Regions from separate parts of the Ningiella algicola genome, predicted to be linked through region 2. Evidence: predicted binding sites of a transcription regulator. Region 2 holds the regulator's gene; each other region holds the start of a gene.
The links. The regulator FliA, encoded in region 2, starts transcription of late flagellar genes. The targets are predictions, from matches to a motif close to CTAAAGNTNNNNNNNNNNNNGCCGATA.
Positions count from the first base shown of each region.

Region 1 (5,873 bases), 1.2 Mb from region 2:
GCCTTCTGGACATTTGAAGCTTACACCGGGCTCATCCAATATAAATTGAGGAGTCGCAGATTGACCTGACGGAAATTTCTGTGACTCCTTTTGAACGGCGGGCCACACTAGCAGGTTAACCACCTGCCCTCTGTCAGCCCATGGCTGAATCTGGCTTTCGACAAAATCCCAATTGTAACGGCCCCCTTGTGCTCCTGGTCCCCTGTCAAACTGACGCCATGGGATAATGACCGTTCCACCAGACGTTCTATCGTCGAAATGCGCACATTCAATATTGCGGTCGGCAAGCCCATTTGCGTCATTAGGATTAGTTGAAAACGTTGCGCCCGGCAAATTAGACGATACAACAAATAATCCCTTTACAAAGCCGTTTGAACGCACAGTCCGAGAGCCTCCCGGGGATTCATTACACGTTGCAAAGTTCGCGGAATCAATCGGGGCTGCAGTGTAAGCTGATGAGGCACTAACGAGACAAAAAGCACCTGCGAGCAATGAAATAATTGTTTGTTTCATTGGATTCTCCAATATAAATATATAAGGTTTTGCTTACGCCAAGTGTGCAATCGATAAGAGGACACACAATGCACAAGCCAAAAGGAAGGCGTTTCAACGCCATATCATTAAAGCTAACGAGTTATCAAAGTTAGGCTGTTGAGTAACAGCTAAGACTGTTTTTTGTTTTTTTGGGGAAGTGAGAGGAGCACAAGTGCTTTTTCATCAATTTGCGTCAAAGTCGATATATGCTATTGATATTATATGCATTTCCTTAACACTACGGCTTAACTCACAAGGTCTTAACACGAAATGTAATCGGTAACATTAATGATTGCAACATATTTTTAAATAATAATTTACATTTTAATATTATTAGGTGATTGCCTGTCATGTTTGAATCGAAACATGCCCTATTATTGTGACCGCGAATGTGCATAATCATGAAGACATCTACAGTAAACACCTGACTGATTCAAAAAACACATGCTAATTATCGTCAAGTTTAGTAAGACCTTATTTGTAAAAGCATTTACGTTTATGTTGTTGTACTTGCTGTGCAAGCCTCTCTTGGCAATCGATATCATTGCTCACAGAGCGGCTTCTGGATTTTTACCCGAGCACACTAAAGAAGCCTTGGTACTTAGCTTCATGCAAGGCGCAGATTACATCGAACAAGACTTAGTGGTAACAAAGGACAACCAACTAGTCGTTCTTCATGATATCTATTTAGAAAACGTAACAGATGTAGAGTCAGTCTTTCCTAAGCGAGTTCGAGAAGACGGGCGCTGGTACGCTGTTGATTTTACACTTTCTGAGCTGCGTCAATTGCGCGTTCATGAGCGGGAAAATAATCAAAAGCTGCGTGTCTATGCTCAGCGCTATCAAGGGCATGCACACTTCACCATCGCGAGTTTTGAAGAGCATATAGAACTCATCCAATCCCTCAATTATTCTTTTGATAAACAAGTTGGCATTTACCCGGAGATTAAGGCCTACCATTGGCATTTGAGCGAAGGGAAAGACATCTCGCAACTGCTATTTAATATCTTAAAAAAACATCAACTCAATTCAGCGGATGCAAGGATATTTGTGCAGAGCTTTGAGCCAGCAGTGCTCAAGCGTTTACGATTTGACATGGGCGCTAAATTCAAAATGACGCAGCTCCTCGCAAGCAACAGTTGGGATTTGAATCAGGTTGATTACGAGCTATTGACTAGTGACGAAGGCTTACGCAATATCGCTAGCTACGCGCAGGCAATTGGGCCTTGGATCCCGAAAGTTATTGATATAAACACCGATACATCTACCGGACTGGTGCAGCGCGCTCAGAAGCACGGTTTAGCTGTACACCCTTTTACTTTCAGAAGCGATGTTATTAATCAAGCCATGCCGGCCGACGTCGCATTTTCTCGATTACAGGCACTTGGGCTTGACGGCATATTTACTGATCATGTTATGCCCTACATGCTACATAAACCGAAAGAACCCGAACTCTGAATAAGAGACCGCGCTTAGCAGCACTCATAGCCCAGACTAAAGAGACAGAACACTAGGACTCTTTAGAAAGCCTCACAACCACTCGACGGTTTTTAGCTCTATCTAAGCGTGTATCATTTGGAGAAGAGTGTCGTTTTTCGCCGTGGCCAGTTATTTGGATCCTATCTTCAAGCAGCCCTAAGCCAGCAAAGTAGTCTTTTACTTCATTCGCGCGTTTAATTGAAAGCTTTTCGTTGTTGTACGATCCACCCCAACTATCGGTGTAGCCGTCAATTAGCACTAAATCAAGATCTAAGTCTTCCTTTAAGTATTCACCTATCATGTCTAAACGACGCTTAGAGTATGGCGTTAGCTCGGTACTGTTTTTCTTATATGCAAGGACGGTGTAGGCGATATCCTCAAGGCTGTATGGCAATAAATTTGTGATACAGCGACTAAACTGATGATAACTATCTCCAAACTTACTTGCATTTAAAGAAACTGCTACGCCATCGTTGGGGTTTAACCAATCGCTGTATTCAATGGTAGGCAAAAAGCCCTTTTCCAATTCGGTTAACATTTGCCATGCAGATTCAGAGGGCAAATCGCCGTCGTATTGCTTGCGCAAATCCATATTTGCTATTTCACGATTTGCAACGCCCGACATCCATCGAGGCGCCATAGAGTAGACTCTTGCGCTGTCATATCGAGAAGGTAAACGCCACATGTCTAGAGTGAACTCCATGTTCAACTGCTTTGAGGCCTCAGAATAAAATAATGCCGTACCGTAACCATCTATCTCATGTTTGAGCTCGCATTTAAGCCGCGTTTGCTCACTTAACTTCCAATCTGATTGCTCAACATCAACTACATAGTGACGCAAGCTGGCGTAACTATCTGTCGAAATCATCAGCAAAATAGTGACTATCGCAATAGAAACTGATTTTGCATAACGAGCAATCATTGGATTCATCTACACACCTCTAAATTCGTCGGCCAGTCTCTTGCAAAGCCAAATATGGTTCTTATGAAGACTATCGGCTTCCGATGGAAAATGTTTAGGCTCAATACGCCTCTAAATTGCCTGTGAGCTTTGCCTTCATAGCTGAAGTTCGGCATACTACGCGCAAAGTCATTGCTAGCGTGAATGTACAATAATCTGCGGTTAGCTGAGCCTTAAATAAGGAACATTTGCGATAAATGAACAACAGCAATTTGGGTACGGATAGTTCGCAAAAATCTCAAGCGTCCAACAATACATCTTTTCAACTTTCTGAGCGTTTTCGTGGCTACTTCCCCGTCGTGATTGACGTAGAAACCGCAGGATTTAATGCCGATACGGATGCCATTCTAGAAATTGCGGCTATCACCCTTAAACTCGGTGAAGATGGGACATTTTCACTCGACCAAACCTTTCATGAGCATGTTCAACCCTTTGAGGGGGCGAATATTGAGAAGGCGGCGATTGAATTTAACGGTATTGATCCTTTTTGCGCGCTCAGAGGCGCCCTCCCTGAAGAAGAAGTGTTCAAGGCTTTATGTAAACACATCCGCAAAGCGCAAAAAGCAGCCGAATGTCAGCGTAGCGTGATAGTTGCACACAACGCGCACTTTGATCAAAGCTTTGTGAATGCGGCACTTGAACGACATGGCATTAAACGCAGTCCGTTTCATCCTTTTGTTTCCTTCGACACTACGTCTCTTGCCGCTCTAAGCCTTGGGCAAACCGTCTTAGTGAAAGCATGTGAGGCTGCCGAGATTGATTTTCAGCAGTCACAAGCACACAGCGCCTTGTATGACACGCATAAAACTGCCGAGCTGTTTTGCCACATTCTCAATAAATATCATACGCTTGGCGGTTGGCCACTCTCATCAACATAAATCCCGAGGTAAAAAAGACTTGCCTTTAATGTAAACAACAACTATTATCATTTGCATGTAAATTATATGGGTGAGCAGATGTTCGTTTGTATGTGCTACGGCATAACCGATAAGCAAATTGAAAACGCAGTTAGAGAAGACAGCGTTGGCAATATTAGAGAGCTGAAAAAGCATCTTGGTGTGGGTTCTCAGTGCGGCACCTGTGTGGACATGGCGGTCTCAATTATCGACCGAACAATTATTGACGAGTCTTTATTCAAAGAAGTGTGTTAGTAAAGCCAAAAATAAAAGCTATTAATGAAAAAGCCGGATTTGTCAAAAAATCCGGCTTTTTTGTATCGTTTATGCAAAGTAAAACTAAGCCTCTGGTGAGTCCTTTGGCGCAGCTTCTTTTATCAAACTTTGTAACTCTCCTTGTTGAAACATTTCAAGAATGATATCGCAGCCACCCACTAGTTCGCCATTCACCCACAATTGCGGAAAGGTTGGCCAGTCTGCAAATTTAGGTAACTCAGCTCGGATATCAGGGTTTTGCAAAATATCCACATATGCAAATTGCTCTCCGCACGACATAAGCGCTTGAGAAGCCTGGGCAGAAAAACCACAGTTCGGCAGCTTAGGGGATCCCTTCATGTATAAAAGGATAGCATTTTCGCTAATTTGTTCTTTAATTTTATCGATTGTTTCCATTTCAAAACCATGATTCATGTAAATGTTAAAGGGCAATTGGTGCAAAACAAGGGGCGCACGCTCTCGGCACACACGTTATTACGTATACCAACATTAATTTGGATTCACACTCTACAGTATGGGTGAGTTTACATAATATCAAGCGCTAAGCACATTATATTGTTCACAAGCACATGCTTTTACACATCTAGCCTGTTATATCACCATATATCGTAAATAAGTGTGATCTTGTTTGCCATTAAATACGAAATAAACTGCATCTTCATTGGAATACAATTAAAGGCATGAAGGCTTGAAATTTAATCCTTCGTCCGCACTTCAGTTTCGAATTAGCAAAACTCACACGGAGAATACACATGGCTTTTGAATTACCCGCTCTACCCTACGAAAAAAACGCGCTTGAACCACATATTTCAGCTGAAACCCTCGATTTCCACTATGGTAAACACCACGCAACCTATGTAACAAAGCTTAATGGCCTAATTGAAGGTACCGATTATGCCGACAAATCTCTTGAAGAGATTGTAAAAAGCAGTGATGGCGGTGTATTTAACAACGCGGCTCAAATTTGGAACCATACCTTCTATTGGCATAGCCTAAGTCCAAATGGCGGCGGTGAGCCAAGCGGCGCACTTGCTGACGCAATCAATGCAAAGTGGGGTTCATTTGCTGACTTTAAAACAGCATTTAACGATAAAGCAGTCAACAACTTTGGCTCTAGCTGGACATGGTTAGTGAAAACCGCTGACGGTAGTCTCGACATCGTTAATACTAGCAACGCTGGCACACCCATTACCGATGACGGCGTAACACCGCTGCTCACAGTCGATTTGTGGGAGCACGCGTACTACATTGATTACCGCAATGTTCGTCCTAACTACCTTGAAGGGTTCTGGGCACTTGCAAATTGGGAATTTGCATCTAGCAACTTTGCGTAATAGACATAATAGTTAGTCTAAAAAGCCCTGATTATTCAGGGCGTTTTTAAAGTTGTCGCAACATAAAGCTGACTCAGGTCTTTATAACTAACAAGAAACGTTCAGATTGATGTTTTTTAAGTTACTGTCAGCAAACGAATACCAACCAATACAAGAAAAATTATCACCCATGGTCTGCTGAACATTAACGGCTGCGAGAGCGTCCTTTAAAGATGCTCCCGATAAACTCCTTTTTTAAAAGAAGTAATTTCCACCAAATACTCAAGCATTATTATTCTACGATGCTGATTTTTAATTCCTCGCTTTTACGCGAATGGTCGCCTTGCTACCAGCACGAATTACTCTACGAAAGGCCAGTTTTATATAATCTAGAATTACCATAATATAATTATC
Region 1 covers NZ_CP171821.2:61,023-66,895, reverse strand. Annotated here, with positions in the region: gene PN836_RS00345 (hypothetical protein) at 1-513, opposite strand, end outside; gene glpQ (glycerophosphodiester phosphodiesterase) at 1,063-1,992, shown strand; gene PN836_RS00335 (flagellar protein MotY) at 2,045-2,944, opposite strand; gene rnt (ribonuclease T) at 3,172-3,852, shown strand; gene PN836_RS00325 ((2Fe-2S)-binding protein) at 3,931-4,125, shown strand; gene PN836_RS00320 (Grx4 family monothiol glutaredoxin) at 4,210-4,542, opposite strand; gene PN836_RS00315 (Fe-Mn family superoxide dismutase) at 4,899-5,480, shown strand.
Region 1: PN836_RS00335 (flagellar protein MotY) is a predicted target of FliA. The motif match lies at 3,007-3,033, and genes of this name have one in related genera.

Region 2 (5,873 bases):
CTTGGCGTCACAGTAGGTGAGTCGGAAATTAGTCACGACAGCGAGTTGGCGATTAACCCTGGTCAAGTATTTGGCACCCTTGAGGGCACACCTACTACAGACCCTGCATTTGGCCTTGAAGCGGTATGGATTAAAGCTAGTCAGCGCGACCATGCACAAACGCTTGGTTATACGGTGGTAGACGCTGCAACTGTAATCGCAACGCATTTGAGTCAGTTACTGAGTACACATGCGCATCAATTACTCGGACATGAAGAAGTACAGCAGTTACTCGACATGCTTGAGAAAACGCATCCTAAGCTTGTTGAGGGCTTAGTGCCTGACATACTCCCACTTAGTACCGTGGTAAAAGTATTACAAACGCTGTTGTCAGAAGGCGTGCCTATTAGAGACATGCGTACCATTGTCCAAACCCTTTCAGAGTATGGCCCAAAGAGCCAAGACCCAGACGTTCTGGTATCGGCACTTCGTATCGCACTTAAAAAATTAATTGTGCAAGAAATTACGAATGGCGCACAAGAAATTCCAGTGATTACGCTTGCCCCTGATTTGGAACAGATGTTGCATAAGTCACTTCAAGCAGGTGGAGAAGATGGCGCTGGCATTGAGCCAGGCCTAGCTGAAAAGCTAAGTGAATCGCTATCTCAGGCACATCAGCAGCAAGAATTAGCAGGCGAGCCCGCCGTGTTATTGACATCGGGTATGTTACGCCCCGTGTTATCAAGATTCTTAAAGCAGTCTGTGAGTGGTTTACACGTGTTGTCATACCAAGAAATACCTGACGACAAACAAATAAAGATTGTCTCATCGGTGGGTCAATAATTCGGCGTAAATGCTGAGCAGTTAACGAGGAAGATATGAAAATTAGACGTTTTTTTGGCAAAGATATGCGTGAAGCCCTCAAGCAAGTGAAAGACGAGCTAGGTGGTGACGCTGTTATTATGTCTAATAAAAAAGTTTCTGGAGGCGTGGAGCTAGTTGCAGCGGTTGATCCAGGCGCTAACCCTGAACCTCCTGTCAGTCTGGCTAAGGCGAGCAAACCTAGCAAGACAACACCCACGCTCAGTGAAGTGATTGGTGATGACATTCCCGACAGTTTACAAGCCTTGCTTGAAAAGCAGTCTGCAAGTTCTCAGCTTAGCTCCGCGCCAAATCCTTACTCAATGAATACTCAATCAAACGCTGCTATACAACAAGCGAAAGCGCGCGAGCAAATGCGTGCTGATGATGAAATTGTTCGCTCGCCAGCCTTTGCACAAGACAACGAAGACGAAAAACTGAGTAACAGTCAAGCCGCCAGCCTTACGCCACCACCGAGCGTATTGGAGCAAGACCAAATGGATACCATAAAGGCAGAGCTTGAGTCGATAAAAAACGTGTTGAAGTTTCAAGTTTCAGAGCTGGCTGATGAGCGCAAGAAACGCAACAACCCAACTCATCATTATTTGCATGAACAGTTAATCAGCATGGGCTTAGGGCAAAAACTTGCGCGTCAGTTTATCGACTTTTTGCCCCACAACGTGGATGAGAAGCAAGGTTGGAAATACCTGCTTAACCTATTGTCGAATCGCTTGCACGTGGGTGGAAACGATATTCTAGAACAGTCTGGGGTGGTTGCCCTGGTTGGTCCTACTGGAACAGGCAAAACTACGACATTAGCGAAACTGGCGGCGAAATACGCGCAAAAATATGGCGCTGATCAGGTTGCCATGATTACCATTGATACCTATCGCATTGCCGCATATGAGCAACTGGCAACCTATGGCCGCATTATTGGCTGCAGTGTGAAAAAAGCCCAAAACGCAGAAGAGCTTAATCAATTGCTCTACCAAATGCGCAACAAAAAATTAGTGTTAATAGACACTGCCGGTTTCAGTCAGCGAGATGCTCGCTTAATTGAGCAGCTCAATGAGTACGAAACTGGCTTATCTGTCAATATCCGCAAGTACCTTGTGCTTCCCGCAGGCGCGCAATACCAAGTGCTGACGCAAACCGTCAAGGCTTATCACTCCACTGATATTCAAGGCTGCATATTCACCAAGCTAGATGAATGTTACAGCCTGGGAGAAGCACTGAGCGTGGCAATAGAAAACGATCTGTCACTAAATTATGTGACCGATGGTCAGCGTGTTCCGGAGGATATCAAACTCGCAGACTCGGCTAATTTAACCCTTGTTGCTGCCAAGCTTCATAAAAAATATGGTGTGCATGCAGACGACGAGGCGGCTTTCGCCTTAGCCGGTGGTCTATGATAATCGATCAAGCAAGTAGCTTAAGAACTATGAATCAATCAAAACAAATAAAAGTCATTGCGGTGACCGGCGGTAAAGGTGGTGTTGGTAAGACCAATATTACACTCAACCTCGCAGTATCGGCAGCTAAACGTGGAAAACGCGTAATGGTGCTCGACGCTGACCTTGGCCTAGCCAATGTTGACGTAATGCTCGGCTTAAGAGTCGACAGAAACTTAGCGCATGTCTTGTCAGGCGATTGCACCCTAGATGAGGTGTTAGTTACCGGTCCTCATGGCGTAAAAATTGCGCCTGCAACGTCGGGTACGCAATCAATGGCAGAGCTTGGGCAGCATGAGCACGCGGGTTTAATTCGTGCTTTTAGTGAGCTGAAAACACCCATCGATATGATGTTGGTTGATACCGCAGCCGGTATATCTGACATGGTGGTGAGTTTCTCACGTGCGGCGCAAGACGTGATGATAGTTGTCTGTGACGAGCCAACATCGTTAACCGATGCCTATGCATTAATTAAAATTTTAAATCGAGAACACGGCGTGTTTAAGTTCAAAGTGGTAGCCAATATGGTGCGCTCTGAACGAGAGGGTCGTGAGCTCTTCAGTAAGTTGTCAAAGGTCACTGGACGCTTTTTAGACGTAGCGCTGGAATTAGTCAGTATCGTGCCATTTGACGAGAATGTAAGAAAGGCCGTTCGCAAGCAAACTGCACTTGTAGATGCTTACCCTGGTTCACCTGCTGCAAAAGCCATTGCAAAGTTAGCAGAGAGAGCCGTGACCTGGCCGATTCCCACACAAGCAGGCGGACACTTGGAGTTCTTTATTGAAAACCTAGTGTCTTTGCATGAGTAGGTAAATAAAAGTGAGTAATAAAGTGACCGTATATCAACAGCAAATAGACAAAAACCAATTGGTTGAGCGTCATGCTCCGCTCGTGAAACGCATCGCTCACCACTTAATGGCTAGATTACCTGCAAGTGTGTTAATCGATGATCTCATTCAATCAGGCATGATTGGCCTACTAGAGGCTGCTCGAAATTTCGACGGCACGAAAGGCGCAAGTTTTGAGACCTTCGCCGGTATTCGCATAAGAGGCGCAATGCTCGATGAAATTCGCAAAGGTGACTGGACACCGCGCTCCGTGCACAAGAACTCTAGAGCAATTACAGAGGCCATCAATCTGGTTGAAAAAGAAACTGGAAGGGATGCTCGCGATACAGAAGTCGCCGAGGTTATGAACGTATCTGTACAAGAATATCATCAAATGCTCAACGAAGTGAATGCAGGCAAACTGGTCGGCATTGAAGACTTAGGCGTGAGTGAAGATGTGCTTTCAAACGAAGAAAACAAGGGGTCAGACAAACCTTTTGAAGAAATGATGCAAGGATCATTTCAGAAAGCGCTGGCGCGGGCGATAACTACATTACCAGAGCGCGAAGCTATCGTATTGTCACTTTACTATGACGAAGAGTTAAATTTACGAGAGATTGGTGAAGTGCTCGAAGTAAGTGAATCTCGCGTCAGTCAAATTCACAGCCAGGCCATGCTGAAATTGAAAGCGAAGATGCAGTCGTGGCGCACTGCTGAATAGCCCTTACTGTGAAATCAAGTAAGCGCGACATAAATAAAGATTAGATAAATCACATTTTCCATTGCGGAGGTAGTTTTGGATAAGAACATGAAAATTCTCGTTGTTGATGACTTTTCAACGATGCGAAGAATCATCAAAAATTTGCTGAAAGACTTAGGCTTCACAAACGTGCAAGAGGCAGATGACGGAAATACGGCATTGCCTATGCTAAATCAAGGTGATTTCGACTTTGTAGTGACTGACTGGAACATGCCAGGTATGCAAGGTATTGATTTGCTACGAGCAATACGTGCTGACGACAAGTTAAAGCATTTACCCGTGTTAATGGTAACGGCTGAAGCTAAAAAAGAGCAGATTGTTGCAGCAGCTCAAGCAGGTGTAAACGGCTATGTTGTTAAGCCATTTACTGCCGCGACGCTGAAAGAGAAGTTAGACAAAATCTTCGAACGCTTAGGATAATTCTTGTTTTGAGACATTCTCATTCAACGAGATCCTTACGATTAAAAGGAAGGTCTAATGACTAATGAAGCATCTTTGATTTCGCTTGAAGAGGCGCAGGCTTTGGTCCAGCACATCCAAGCGGGTGAAATTGAATCAGCCAACAACATTGTGCATAACATCACGATGCGTGAATCGACAGAGCTTTTCTCTGAAGTGGGCAAGCTCACACGTCAACTACATGACTCTTTATCGACGTTTCAGCTTGACCATAGGTTGGCAGACATAACGAATACCCAAATTCCTGACGCGCAATCGCGGCTTGAATACGTCATTGAACAGACAGAGCAAGCCGCCAACTCTACGATGGATGCAGTTGAGCGTAGCATGCCCATTGCTGAAGCCTTAAATGACCGTCTAAATACCGTGATGCCCGAGTGGAAGAAGTTGATGTCTCGGCAGATTGAACTCGGTGAGTTCAAGAGCCTGTGCTTAGAGCTGGACACGCTTTTAAACGATGCTAGAGAGGACTCCGCAAACCTCAATACCATGCTCACTGAAGTGTTGATGGCACAAGGTTATCAGGATCTTACCGGTCAGGTCATTAAGCGCGTTATCGAACTTGTCAAAGAAGTGGAAGATAACTTAGTAGATATGCTCTCTGCCTTTAGTGATGAAGAAGCTAAACGCGACAAGCATTGTTCTTCTACAAAAACGAACAGTAGCACTGTTGACAAACCCGATACTCAACCTTCTGCAGAATCTGACGATAAAGAGAAAGCCGAAGGGCCAATTATTGACGCAGCAACGCGTAACGACGTCGTACAAGGACAAGACGACGTTGACGATTTACTGTCTAGTTTAGGTTTTTAGGGGAGCAAACGAATGTCGTTTGAAGTTGACGAGGATATCTTGCAAGACTTTCTGGTGGAAGCCGGAGAAATATTAGAGCAATTGCAAGAACAGCTCGTAGATTTAGAAAACAACCCGGAAGATTCCGATCTGTTGAATGCTATTTTCCGTGGCTATCATACTGTAAAAGGTGGCGCAGGATTTTTGTCGCTTACCGAGCTAGTGGATATTTGTCACGGTGCTGAGAACGTATTCGATATTATGCGTAATGGCCAGCGCACGCTAACGCCAGAACTGATGGATGTGATCCTCCAAGCCACAGACGTTGTGGTAGACATGTTCGAAAATGTGAAGGCCAGAGAGCCATTACAGGCAGCGCCTCCTCACTTAATTGATTTGCTGCACAAGCTAAGCACGCCAGAGCAAGAGGGTGAACAAATATTTGTTGCCGAAGACGCAGGTGAAGCTATTGTTAGCGAAGTAGCTCAGACCTCAGACGAAGGCGTCGATCAATCTCCCACGCCTGAGTTAAGTGATTCTGCTGCTGATCAAGAAGGTATTGACGAAATAACCGAAGACGAATTTGAAGCCTTACTTGATGAACTTCACGGTGATAAAGGTCCTAGCGCAAAGCAAAACGAAGACAGCGCCAAAAATGATTCTCAAGCGTCATCAGCTTCAAATAACGACGCAAGCGCTAGTGAAGACATTAGCGATGATGAATTTGAGGCTTTGCTAGATGAC
Region 2 covers NZ_CP171821.2:1,267,060-1,272,932, reverse strand. Annotated here, with positions in the region: gene flhA (flagellar biosynthesis protein FlhA) at 1-822, shown strand, start outside; gene flhF (flagellar biosynthesis protein FlhF) at 858-2,252, shown strand; gene PN836_RS05720 (MinD/ParA family protein) at 2,249-3,100, shown strand; gene PN836_RS05715 (RNA polymerase sigma factor FliA) at 3,111-3,839, shown strand; gene cheY (chemotaxis response regulator CheY) at 3,915-4,298, shown strand; gene PN836_RS05705 (protein phosphatase CheZ) at 4,356-5,150, shown strand; gene PN836_RS05700 (chemotaxis protein CheW) at 5,163-5,873, shown strand, end outside.

Region 3 (5,873 bases), 2.2 Mb from region 2:
CTGTTTGAACACTTCGCGGAAGTTGATAAGTTATGGTTTGCGAATAAGTGTCAGCCAGTGTTTTCTATGAGAACGCCTGTGTTCCTGATTTGGGAGCAGCGTCAGTATTTATTCAAATTTGGCACAAGTCGCCCGATTACCTCAAGCTCCGATAACATGTACCAGAATATTACTATCCTTCCCATTGCATCAGAAGATTGCACAAAAGATGAGGTCGACCAAGTTTGTGTTTTGGTTTACGACATGACCGACCAAGCCATGAGTAAAGAGCGGGTCGACAAGCTCAACGACGAGCTTAAAGTGATTTCCCGTGTTGACGGGCTTACCCGCCTTTACAATCGGCGCTACTGGCAAGAACGCTTTGAGCGAGAGTATAAGTTAAGCCTTCGTAACAAAAAGCCCATTTCGGTGCTCATTCTTGATATTGACCACTTTAAAAAAGTCAACGACACCCATGGCCATCAAGCGGGGGATAAGGTAATTCAGTCGCTTGCTATGTTAATTCGAAAGGCAACTCGAGAGACTGACATTTGCGGCCGCTACGGCGGAGAAGAATTCGTTGTGTTGTTACCTGATACAACAGCCGAAACCGCAAAAATAGTGGGCGAACGCATCAGAAAAGTATCGGAGCGCTATGTTGTGACTCACGATGAGACTGAAATTAACTTTACCATCAGTGCGGGCATAGCGGAATTTAACGCGGTCTACAACACTCCTCTGCAATGGCTTGAAGCGGCAGATCAGGCACTTTATAAAGCTAAAGAAGGTGGTCGAAATCAGGTTTTGCTATTTGATGCCGTTGAGGCAAAGGCGTAATCAGTAATTAGTATGCAGAGTTTTTAGATCTTAGCTTATGGGCGCATTCCGATGACATCGAGCGGGCATGGGCTGTCTTCATTTAGGTAATGAGTGTATAGCTGCACTTGGTCTCGTATACTACAGTCGTGTCGCAGACTATGTCCTCCAACAAACTGCACTTGATAAATGACATGCCAAAACACGCGCTCTTTTTGCGAGTAAATCTGTTTATCTGTATTTTTTAAGGCGCTCCATTCTTCCAAAATATCCCAAATAAAACGGTCCATTTCTTTAAAGGCAACTTTATCTTGCCAATACGATTCTAAATAGAACGCTAATTGCTCGGCCTTTTTGTCGACGAACTCTTTGACTAACACGATGTGTGCCTTTGTTTACTGTCTACTCTCAGTATAGTCGCAAACGCTAATAAACCACGGAACATGCACGAAACACTTGCAAGTAACTGTTAAGCTTATGAATTAAAACGCGGCATTAGTGGCCCGCTGTCATAAAAATATAATAAAAGTGCCGTTTGTAGGGCGAAAGCGAGTGCTGGGCTACCAACCTAGGTAGGAAAAATAGCCATGCATTTCTTTTGCTAGCTGAGGATAGCTTATATACGAATTAACGCTGTCTGAGAGCTGTCGCTGCCGATAATAGGTTTTTATTTGCTGAATGCTTCTGATACGGCGCGCATCTTCAGTTTGTTGTGCCCACTTATTGTCCCACTGACTGACAAGGTCAAGAACCGGCATAGGCAACTTAGCAATTTGCTTTGGAAGGGTTTGATTTATTTCTCGATGCGGCCAAAACGCATTGCTCAGGACAATCGCATCGGGGTTATCTAGTTGGGTATCAATATCTTCCCTCTCGGATAACAAGTGCACCAAGGCTTGTGCACCAATACCCTGAGCGTAAAATGCTTTGTAGCCGCGAGCATGCTCAAGATGTTCTTTTGCCTTCGCAATATAGCGGTCAAGAAACTTGGCATATGCATGCATATATACTTCATCGAGCTGGTTTTGATGGTGCTTTGCATTAAAGTCCAGTTGAGGTGAGTCCACTGCTTTTGCGTTTGTGGAAGACTTATTTACGGAATCACCGGTGCTTGCTTGAGTCTCGTTGTTTGAAGCTGCCCCTTCAAGGTTGTTGGATTCAGAACGGGTGTTTGGTTCAGGGCTGCCCTGTGCTTCAAGCGTCTTATCTACAGCGTTTATCACATCTGCTAACTCGGGCCCCGATAGCACCACCGCGTCCCAACCCCAGCCATTGAGTTCCGATGCAAGGGAATTCATCGCATGCAGATTGCTTGTGGCAAATCGACTGTCAGCGACCAAAAATAATGTACCTAAGCTTAATGCGCGATGAGACGCACTTTTTTTAACTGGAAACTGATACTGCACATCATCTACCAAAATCTCTAGCAATGTATATTCATCTTCAAATGCACCATACTCTATATCAAAGGCCTTGAGTTCAGATAGGCGAAAGAGACGCTCTTGATTTGTTGTTTGAGCTTCCGCATCGCTTGCATCATTAGAACGCAGTTCTTCTGGTGCAGTTTCCTGCGCTTGCACAAGCGCAAGACTCCCTGCCATAAGCAAGGCGAACAGAGGCAGTCGCATAAATACAAGCGCACTGCGATCAAGCTTAGGAACAGAAAGTTGTAAAAAACGAAATGACAGTGTTTTCAAAGCAACATGTGTCTCTTGCAAACAAACTATAGATATTTATAGTATCGACAGAGCCGTACGTTTAATTAACCCAAACTCTGGATAAGAGGCAGTGCAGGAATATAAAAAGTGCTGAGCGCTGTCTCTTATCCAGAGTTCGGGTTATAAAAGCTTTAGCGCTTTGATATCAAATGGATGAGGGCTGGTGAAAGTCATAGAAGCGTCGGTGCTTGGATGCCTAAACGCAATATCTTGTGCGTGCAAAAGCAAGCGCTTAGATGCAGCAAGCGCCTCTGGGTGTGCATATAGTCTGTCACCCAGTATCGGGTGGCCAATGTGCTGCATATGCACTCTAAGCTGATGTGAGCGTCCAGTGTGAGGTTGAAGCTCCACCAGGCAAGCGTTTTTATTTGATTCAATAAGCTTGTAATGAGTGAGTGCTGACTTACCGTTGTTCATATCTACTATTTGCTTGGGACGATTGGGCCAATCACAGATAAGCGGTGCGTCTACTTTGCCTTGTTTTGCAGGTTCGCCATAAATACATGCGTAGTAGGTCTTTTTGACCTCACGCAGCTCAAACTGCTTTGATAAATGACGATGACTGGCCTTATTTAGTGCAAACAGCATCAATCCGGAAGTGGCCATGTCGAGTCTATGTACAACGCTTGCGCTTGGAAAGACGCGCTGTACTCGCAACTGCAATGAGTCTTTATGCTCCGGCGCTTTGCCAGGAACGCTTAATAGGCCATGTGGCTTGTCTAATACCAGCAAGTCCTCATCACGATATACAAAGCGCAAGTATGGACGGGTGGGCGGCTGATAGTTAAGTAAAGCCATGTGCAAACCGTAATGACAATAAATAGCGCTGCATGTTTACTTGCGATTATTGATCAAAATGCGCACGCTATCTAAATAAGGTTCAGACGCATCTATCGCTGCATGCAGCTGTGATTTCTGCGCTCTAATAAAATCAATCTCTTCTTCTCTGATGGCAGGATTGAGTTTTTTCAGCTCCACCAAGCGGTCGATCTCGGCGCTGAGATTGTCATCGACTTGCTCCAATGCTTGCGACTTGACGGTTTCAAGCTGTGTTGATGCCAACTGCATTGCTTGCTCAATGCCTTGCGTTATTTGCGCTTGCAAAGCACCTATTAACTGCTGCGCCATTTTTGGTTTTACCTTAAATATCGCATCAAATTCCGCGTATGACTCCTGGTTTTTCGCGTCTATACAAATGTGGACCGGCGTGGGCGGCAAGAAGCGATAAAGCTGTAAGTGTTTGTTAGCACTTGGGCTCAAAACGGCTACAATTTCAACCCAAAATGCACCTACCGGGTAGTCGGCTTGATTGACGAAGCAAATGCTGCTTTTTCCCACGACGTCGGTGAGCACACTATCAATGCAATGCGTGACAAGTTCGCTGTCACCGGTTATGTAGCGCACATGCTCAAGCTGTGTGGCTGTGCTTCTTTTGTAGGTAATTTCAAGACCGTCATCAGATACGCCGGGGATGGGGAAGAGCATGGATTCGCCGTGCCGTATCACAAAGCTATTGTCATCTTTTTCTTCTTGAATAACGCCCAGCGCGTCAAACAAACGCGTCATAAACTTCATCATGTGTACAGGGTTTTCGGCTTGCACAATGTTGTCCATCACATCATCAATTTTATCGGAGCCTGATGCGTTTAATTCCAGCAGTCGATCGCGACCTTGTTCAATTTGTAACTTTAGCAGGGTGCTTGTACTGGCGACTTGCTCGGTGACGTCTTGCCAGTTTTCCTTATCAAGTGGTGAGGCAAGCGCACTATGAATTTCGCTGCCTAACTCATCCCAAACTTGAGAACCAACCGGGCACGTTTTTGTAAACGCGCCTAACCCATAATGATAAATGTTGTATAAAACTTCTTGTGCGTTATTTTCAAAATAAGGGACGTGTACATTGATGTCCTGCGTTTGCCCAATTCGATCCAAACGTCCTATGCGTTGTTCAAGTAAGTCTGGATTGAGCGGTAAATCAAACAATACCAAATGATGGCAAAACTGGAAGTTACGGCCTTCACTGCCAATTTCCGAGCACAGCATAATTTGCGCACCCTGTTCAGAAGTCGCAAAAAAGTGCGCCGCTTTGTCACGCTCAACAATGCTCATGCCTTCATGAAACACCGTATGACGAATGCTGGTTTTGCTTCGTAAATACTCGGCAATTTGCAGTGCGGTACTGGCGTAGGCGCAAATCAGCAAGACTTTGTCTTTGTTAGCGGTCGCACTCATGTTTTCCAGCAAAGCACATAACCAACTAACTCTTGGGTCAAAACTTGGCCAGGTCTCGTCTAGCATGCTGGCACGCTCAGGATGTAATGCGTGGGAAACGTTGTCTTGAACGTTACTGCCCGATATAGAAGATGGCATGTCCAGCGCAAGCTCATATTCTTTCGATATACGCTGCGGGTAGGGGGTGACTATACGCTGAGGAAAACCTTGAATAGCGGCGCGTCGATTTCTAAAAAATAGCCGGCCGGTGCCGTGTTGATCAATTAATTCTCGAAGCAAGCCTTTGCGATCATCTGTTTGCGATAAGTCCCACTTTTCGGTATTCAAACCTGGTGCGTATTTCTCAATTTCAGCTAAATCAATATCTTCATGCGTTTGTGAAGCCGCATCGTTGGCGCTTTCAATTAGAGGGGTAACCGCTTCAGCGAGTTTTGCATATTCAGATTCTTCTTTGACAAAACTGTCGTAATTGTGAAAACGTGCGGGGTCAAGCAGGCGTAAACGCGCGAAATGGCTTTCATGACCAAGTTGGTCGGGCGTTGCGGTAAGCAACAAAACGCCTTTTGCAATCTTACTTAAGGTCTCAATTGCCTGATAGGATTCTGAAGCCGCTTGCTTAGACCAATGCAGATGATGCGCTTCATCCACTACCAAAATATCCCACTCTACTTTGCTTGCCAGCTCTAGCACTTGCGCATGTTCAATAAAGCTTTGAGAACACAGTACACGTTGTTCTTGCTCAAAGGGGTTCTCACCACTTTCTTCTACGCTTTCTTTGACAGCCTCTAAACGTTCTTCGTCAAACACCGAGAACGACAGATCGACTCTGCGAAGCATCTCCACTAACCATTGATGAACGAGGCTATCAGGCACGCAAATTAGAATGCGCTCGGCTCTTCCGCTAAGCACTTGCTGATGAATAATAAGTGCTGCTTCAATGGTTTTACCAAGGCCAACTTCATCCGCAAGCAGTACTCTAGGCGCGTACCGAGAGCCGACCTCATGGGCAATATGAATTTGATGTGGTATGAGTTCCACTCTTGCGCCAACTAGTCCAAGGGCACCTGAGTGCGCAAATTCGTACTGATGCTGCCAGCATGCGAGGCGGGTATCGAACCATTTTGGATG
Region 3 covers NZ_CP171821.2:3,768,816-3,774,688, forward strand. Annotated here, with positions in the region: gene PN836_RS16355 (diguanylate cyclase) at 1-816, shown strand, start outside; gene PN836_RS16360 (hypothetical protein) at 852-1,175, opposite strand; gene PN836_RS16365 (DUF3530 family protein) at 1,356-2,492, opposite strand; gene PN836_RS16370 (RluA family pseudouridine synthase) at 2,634-3,311, opposite strand; gene rapA (RNA polymerase-associated protein RapA) at 3,348-5,873, opposite strand, start outside.
Region 3: PN836_RS16365 (DUF3530 family protein) is a predicted target of FliA. The motif match lies at 2,535-2,561, and genes of this name have one in related genera.